Blastochloris tepida: one gene and its partner. The protein of the gene in region 1 interacts with the protein of each later gene in a pairwise test. Links are inferred from orthologs where the notes say so. Each region holds a gene or a part of one and is shown on either strand. Other genes may lie near its edges.

Evidence for each region.
Region 2: the proteins of BLTE_RS07480 (region 1) and ptsN interact in binary tests that used the Escherichia coli proteins (3 or more experiments, as listed by UniProt). The link is inferred for Blastochloris tepida from one-to-one orthologs.

The regions. Positions count from the first base shown.
Region 1 is NZ_AP018907.1:1,618,325-1,621,716, reverse strand. The notes cover bases 84-3,311. They hold BLTE_RS07480 (sensor histidine kinase), read right to left. Parts: upstream 2,972-3,311; coding sequence 284-2,971; downstream 84-283. Other genes in these bases: kdpC (potassium-transporting ATPase subunit KdpC), read right to left, coding at 2,978-3,311; BLTE_RS07485 (response regulator), read right to left, coding at 84-275. Also shown: more of BLTE_RS07485, read right to left, coding at 1-83; more of kdpC, read right to left, coding at 3,312-3,392. UniProt on the Escherichia coli protein: Member of the two-component regulatory system KdpD/KdpE involved in the regulation of the kdp operon. KdpD may function as a membrane-associated protein kinase that phosphorylates KdpE in response to environmental signals.
Region 2 is NZ_AP018907.1:3,099,556-3,102,515, forward strand. Bases 1-2,796 are described here. They hold ptsN (PTS IIA-like nitrogen regulatory protein PtsN), read left to right. Parts: upstream 1-1,065; coding sequence 1,066-1,527; downstream 1,528-2,796. Other genes in these bases: rpoN (RNA polymerase factor sigma-54), read left to right, coding at 1-205; hpf (ribosome hibernation-promoting factor, HPF/YfiA family), read left to right, coding at 399-980; BLTE_RS14045 (S49 family peptidase), read right to left, coding at 1,556-2,440; BLTE_RS14050 (tRNA1(Val) (adenine(37)-N6)-methyltransferase), read right to left, coding at 2,499-2,796. Outside these bases: more of BLTE_RS14050, read right to left, coding at 2,797-2,960. UniProt on the Escherichia coli protein: Seems to have a role in regulating nitrogen assimilation.

The DNA.
Region 1 (3,392 bases):
TCCGCGCCCATGTCGAGCGCGCGGATCTTCTCCGCTTCGGCGTCACGAACCGTCAGCACCAGGATCGGCACCTTCGACCACTCGCGCAAGGACCGGATGACCTCCATGCCGTCGATGTCCGGCAGGCCGAGATCGAGGATGACCACGTCCGGGGCGCCGTTGATCGCGGCCTCGATGCCGGCCCGGCCACGGTCGACCTCGATCACCTCGTAGCCTTCGTTGTGCAGGGCGATGCGCAAAAAGCGACGGATCGGCACCTCGTCCTCGATCAGCAAAATCCGTGTCACTCCGCGTCCTCCCCAAGGGGCTGAACCTTCGCCACCGGCAGCATGATGTCGATCGCCGTGCCGGCGCCGCCGGGACCCGCCTCAGCCCGGATGGTGCCGCCATGCGCCGCAACTAGCCCGCGGGCAATCGCAAGACCGAGACCTGTTCCAGCCGCCTGGCTGTCTCCGGCGCGCACGCGGTAGAATAAGTCGAACACCTTCTCGCGGTCCTGGGGCGGAATACCCGGCCCCTCGTCAATGATGCCGATATGCACGAACTCGCCCTCCAGGCGCGCAGGAACCGTAATCGGCGTGTTGCCGGGCGCGTGCCGCGCCGCGTTCTCGATCACGTTGACGAACACCTGCCCGATCAGCACCGGATCGACATCAACCGGCGGCAAATCGCGTGGAATGTCGAGAACGACCCTGCGAACGCCGAGCACGCGGCCGAGATCGCGGCAGGCGCGGCCCACGATCTCGCGCAGATCGACGGCGGCGCGCCGCAGATTCAGTGCGCCATAGCCGAGGCGGGTCATGTCGAGCAGATTCTGCACGTAGCGGTCGAGGCGCTGCGCCTCCTCCAGCACCGTGGACGTCAATGCCTCGCGATCGGGTGACGACAGTTCGCGCGCCGACGACAGCTCGGTGGCGGCGCCGATAATCGACACCAGCGGCGTGCGCAGGTCATGCGATACTGAATTCAACAGCGCCGTCCGAAGCTTCTCGCTTTCGGCGGTGACCCGCGAATTTTCAAGGTCGGCGGCAAGCCGGGTGCGCTCGATCGCCACCGCGATCTGATCCTCGACCGCGAGCAGCAGGCGGCGGGTATCCGGGTCGTCCGCCCGCGCCGGATCCGCGAAGCGCACGCCGATGGCGCCGTGCATCGCGCTCGCGGTCGATATCGGCAGGAACAGCCAGTCGGCGGTGGGCAGCGTCGCGGTGCCCCGCCCAGCGGGCTCGGCCTTCTCCCATGCCCACTGCGCTGCGCCCCAGTCCTTGGGATTGAGATCGTCGATGGCGGGATAGCCCTGCACCATCTCAAGCTCGCCGTGCTCGCCAGGCATCAGCACCAGCGACTGGGCATCCAGCGTCGCCGCCAGATGGTGCACCGCCGCCCACAGCACGTCGTCGAGCTTGGACACCGAGGCAATCTTACGCGAGAAGTCATACAGCGTTTCGGTGCGCTTCTGGGTGGCGCGCATGTTCTCGACCTGCATGCGCAGCCGGCTCGCCAGCGTGCCGGTGAACAGCGCGCTGATGAAGAACACCAGCAATGCGACGACCGACTCGTGCTGCGCCACCTCGAACGAGTAGTAAGGTATTGTGAAAAAGAAATTGTAGGCGAGGAACCCGACGACACTGGCGAACAGTGCCACGAACAGGCCGTGGCGCACGCCGGCAACCAGCACGGCGACGAGATAGACCAGGGCCAGCGAAGCTACCGGCATATAGCGCCACAATGGCCACGCCACCGCCGTCGCCACCCCAACCCCGACCAGGGCCTCCACAATGCCCGCAAGGTTTGGCGCCTTGCGCCACGGAAGCAAGAGGGTGATGCGGCCAACCGGCCGGCCGCTTGGCACCACTGTGACCTCGAAATCGGTGCCGAGCTTGATCAGGCGCTCGGCAACCGGCTCTCGGATGAGACCGTAGGGCCAGCGGCGCCGCGCCCGCCCGATCAGGATGCGGCTGCAGTTCCTCGCGCGGGCGAAGCGCAGGATCTCGCCGGCAACGTCGCGGTCGGTGCGCAGGGTGGCGATCTCGGCGCCGAGGCTCTCGGCGAGCCTCAGCGCCTCGCCGACCACCGCGCGCGCGCCGGTGCCCATGGCCTCGTGCGACGGCGTCATCACGGTTGCGACGATCCACGGGATCTTGATGCGGTCCGCCTTGCGCTTGCCCGAGCGCACCAGTTCCTTGGCCACTTCCGATTCGTTGATGCAGACGAGAAGGCGCTCCTGGGTCGGCCACGGGCCGACCACCGCGTGGGCGCGCATATAGGCGACCATCTCGGCGTCGACGCGCTGGGCGGCGGTGCGCATCGCCAGCTCGCGCAACGCGGTGAGGTTGCCCTTTGAGAAGAAATGATCCAGCGCCCGGCCGATCTGTTGCGATACATAGACCTTGCCCTGGCGCAGGCGGTCGATCAGCTCCTCGGGGGGAAGGTCGATCAGCTCGATCTCGTCGGCGGTCTGAAGGATCTCGTCGGGCACCGTCTCCTGCACCCGCACGCCGGTGATGCGGGCGACGATGTCATTGAGGCTCTCGATGTGCTGGATGTTGAGCGTGGTGATAACGTCGATACCGGCGTCCAGCACCTCCTCGACGTCCTGCCAGCGTTTGGGATGGCGGCTGCCCGGCACGTTGGTGTGGGCCAGCTCGTCGATAAGAACAAGCTGCGGCCGGCGCTCCAGGAGCGCGTCGATGTCCATCTCGGCCAGGCTGCGGCCGCGGTAGTCCATCACCTTGCGCGGCAGCTGCTCCAGGGTCGAGAGCAGTGCTGCTGTCTCGGCGCGGCCGTGGGTCTCGACGATGGCGACGACGACGTCGATACCGTCGCGTTGACGAGCCCGCGCCTCCTCCAGCATGGCGTAGGTCTTGCCGACGCCGGGCGCCGCACCGAGATAGATCTTCAGCTCGCCGCGGCGGCCCCGGTTGGCCTCCGCCAGCAGAGCTTCAGGTTCGGGACGGTTCTCGTGAGGCGCCATCGCAAATTAGTAGTTCGCGTCGAGGGCAAGATTCAGCTCAAGCACGTTGACCCGAGGCTCTCCCAGGATACCGAAGGTCCGGCCCTCGATCGAGCGGGTGACCAGCGCCGCGATCTCCGCCTCCGGGATGCCGCGGGCGCTGGCGACACGCGGCACCTGGATCAGCGCAGCCGCCGGCGATATGTGGGGATCGAGGCCGCTGGCCGAGGCGGTGACGAGGTCGGCCGGCACCGGCCGGGTCTCAAAGCCGCTCGCACGCTCCTTGATGGCCGCGATCAGCTTTTCGGAGGTCGGACCGAGATTGGAGCCCGACGAATTCGCGGCATTGTAGGGCGCATCCACCGTTTTGGTGGCATCGTCCGGATCCGGCGCAGATGTCGCTGAGGGCCGCGAATGGAAATAGCGAGCGGCGGTGAACTCC
Region 2 (2,960 bases), 1.5 Mb from region 1 along the record:
GGAGGCCGTGCGCCACCGAATCAAGCAGATGATCGACGCCGAGAGCGCCGCCGACGTGCTGTCCGACGACACCATCGTCAAGCGGCTGCGCGAGGCCGGCATCGACATCGCCCGGCGCACCGTCGCCAAGTATCGGGAAGGCATGCGCATTCCCTCCTCCGTCCAGCGCCGGCGCGAGAAGCAGAGCGCGGCCGCCGTATCGTGATGCGAAATCCCGTTTCCGAACCGGGATTCTCGCCGAGCCGGCTTCCGGGCTCCCGAAGGGATCGGCCGGAAACCGAATGACGAAGCTGCTGCGCAGGTTCACCCGGATTCCGCTGCCGCCAATTGTAGGCTAAATCACCTGTGGCCATCGGACTTCGTGCCCCGATGGCGTGGTGCCTTGGAGACAAACAAAAATGACATTGAGAGTGTCCGGCAAGAACCTCGACATCGGCGATGCCCTGCGCAGCCGCATCGAGGCGCGTATCGCCGAAGCGATCGACAAGTACTTCGACCGCGGCTGGTCCGGCCGCGCCATCGTCGAGCGCGAAGGCACCTTCTTCCGCACGGATTGCATCCTGCACCTGTCGTCGGGCGTCGAGTTGCAGTCGCATGCCACGGCGGCGGACGCCTACCAGAGCTGCGACCTCGCCTGCGAGCGCATCGAGAAGCGGCTGCGCCGCTACAAGCGCAAGCTGCGCGAGGAGCATGGCGGCGAGCGCTCGATGCCGATGGCGCCGATGTACCTGCTGCAGGCGCCGGCCGAGGACGAGGACGTCGAGGCCGAGACCGGGCCGGACGGCGATCACCCGGTGGTGGTGGCCGAGACCAAGACCGCGGTCGGCCAGCTCTCGGTGGCGGAAGCGGTGGTCGAGCTCGACATCACCGGCGCGCCGGTGGTGATCTTCCGCCATGCCACGTCGGGGCGGATCAACGTGGTCTACCGCCGACCGGATGGTAATATCGGATGGGTCGACCCTCCGGCGGAGCCCCATTGACCGTGGCCGGCGCCGCGCCTATCGTCCGCCGCCTTCGCAACCGGGGCGGTCATCGCGCCCCGCTTCCTGCACGACCGGGCCGGCCATGCCGCTGAGCGATCTCGTCGCACCGAACGCGGTGTATCCGTCGCTTCGGGTCAATTCCAAGAAGCAGGCGCTGCAGGAACTCGCCGAGCGGGCGGCCGAACTCACCGGCCGCTCGGAGCGGGAGATCTTCGAAACCCTCCTGCAGCGCGAGCGGCTGGGCTCGACCGGCGTCGGCAACGGCATCGCCATCCCGCACGGCAAGATGGCCAAGATGGACCGGCTGTTCGGCCTGTTCGCGCGGCTGGAGAAGCCGATCGACTTCGAGGCCCTCGACGGCGAACCGGTCGATCTCATCTTTCTGCTGCTGGCCCCCGAATCGGCAGGCGCCGACCACCTCAAGGCGCTCGCCCGCATCGCCCGCCTGCTGCGCGACCAGGACATCGCCCAGCGGCTGCGCGCCTCGCGCGACGCCCAGGCGCTCTATGTGGTGCTGACCCAGCCACAGACGACCACGGCGTGACGGACGCTTCGGTGTCCCGTCCGCCCGCTCACAGCCCGTAACGCGACCACAGCGCGCGCGCCTCGATCGCCGACACCAGATCGGCGGCGAGGCCGGCGCCCGGGGCCGCCGGGGCGGCGCTGAAGCCCGGCAGGCGGCGGCCGAACAGCGTGCGCTCGGCGGTGATCAGCGGCGTTGACACATCGTCGCCGAAGCGGGCGCGCAGCACCGTGCGGGCATCGCCGAAGCCATCGATCAGGCCGAACGCCTGGGCGCGCTCCGCTTCCCAGTATTCGCCGGTGAACAGCGCGTCGTCGGGCTCCTTCAGCCGCTCGCCGCGGCGCGCCTTCACCAGCGCGATGAACTTGGCGTGGATGGCGCGCTGGATGGTCTTCAGCCGCTCGACATCGTCGGGGTCTTCGGGCCGGAACGGATCGAGCATCGATTTGCGCTCGCCGGCGGTGTAGACGCGGCGCTCGACGCCGATCCTCTCCATCAGCCGGTCGAAGCCGAAGGTGGCGCCGATCACCCCGATCGAGCCGATGATCGAGGACGGGTCGGCGAAGATCTCGTCGCCGGCACAGGCGATCATGTAGCCGCCCGAGGCCGCGACATCCTCGACGAACACCAGCACCGGCAGGCCGGCGTCCTCGGCCAGCATGCGGATGCGGCGGTGGATCAGGTGCGACTGCACCGCCGAGCCGCCCGGCGAATTGATGACGATCGCCACCGCCTTGGCGTCGGCGACATCGAACGCCCGCTCCAGCATGCGCGCCACGCCGACCATGGTGATGCCCGGCGACAGCGGCGTGGAAAATCCGATCACCCCGGTGAGCCGCACCACCGGCACCACCGGAATCTCGGGCGGGCGCAGCGGCACGGGCAGATAGGGGCGCAGGCGTTGCAGCAGCCGGTTGGCGAGACTTGCAGTCATTGTCGATACATAAGGCCAAGGATGCGTCAGGCCAAGGGCGTGAGGTGTCGACGGCCGCTCAGGCCGGCAGAGCGGCGCCGGACCGCAGCACGGCGTCCGCCGCCTCGCTCGGCCGGCCCGCCACATCCGCCAGCACCAAAGCCGGCAACAGCGCCAGCGGCGTTCGCCGCCCCTTGCGGGCGCGCACCAGCACGCGGCTGGCCGGGGCGCCCGGCCGCGGATGCACCGGCACGATCTCGATCGCTCCCCAGCGCACGTCGAGGTCGGCCAGCACGCCGGCCAGCGCATCGGCCCGCTCGATCAGCGTCAGCGTGCCGCCGGGCGTCAGCAGCCGCAGCGCCGCGGCGATCCAGTCGCCGCGCGGCCGCTCCGGCAGATGGGCGCGGCGCTTGTCGGGATCGGGCGAGGCGGCGTGGCGGCCGGGATCGAGGAAGGGCGGGTTGCACAGCACCTGGTCGAAGCGGTCGGCCGGAAGCTCCGGCGGACCATTGGCGCGACCGATATCGCCAATGTCGGCGGC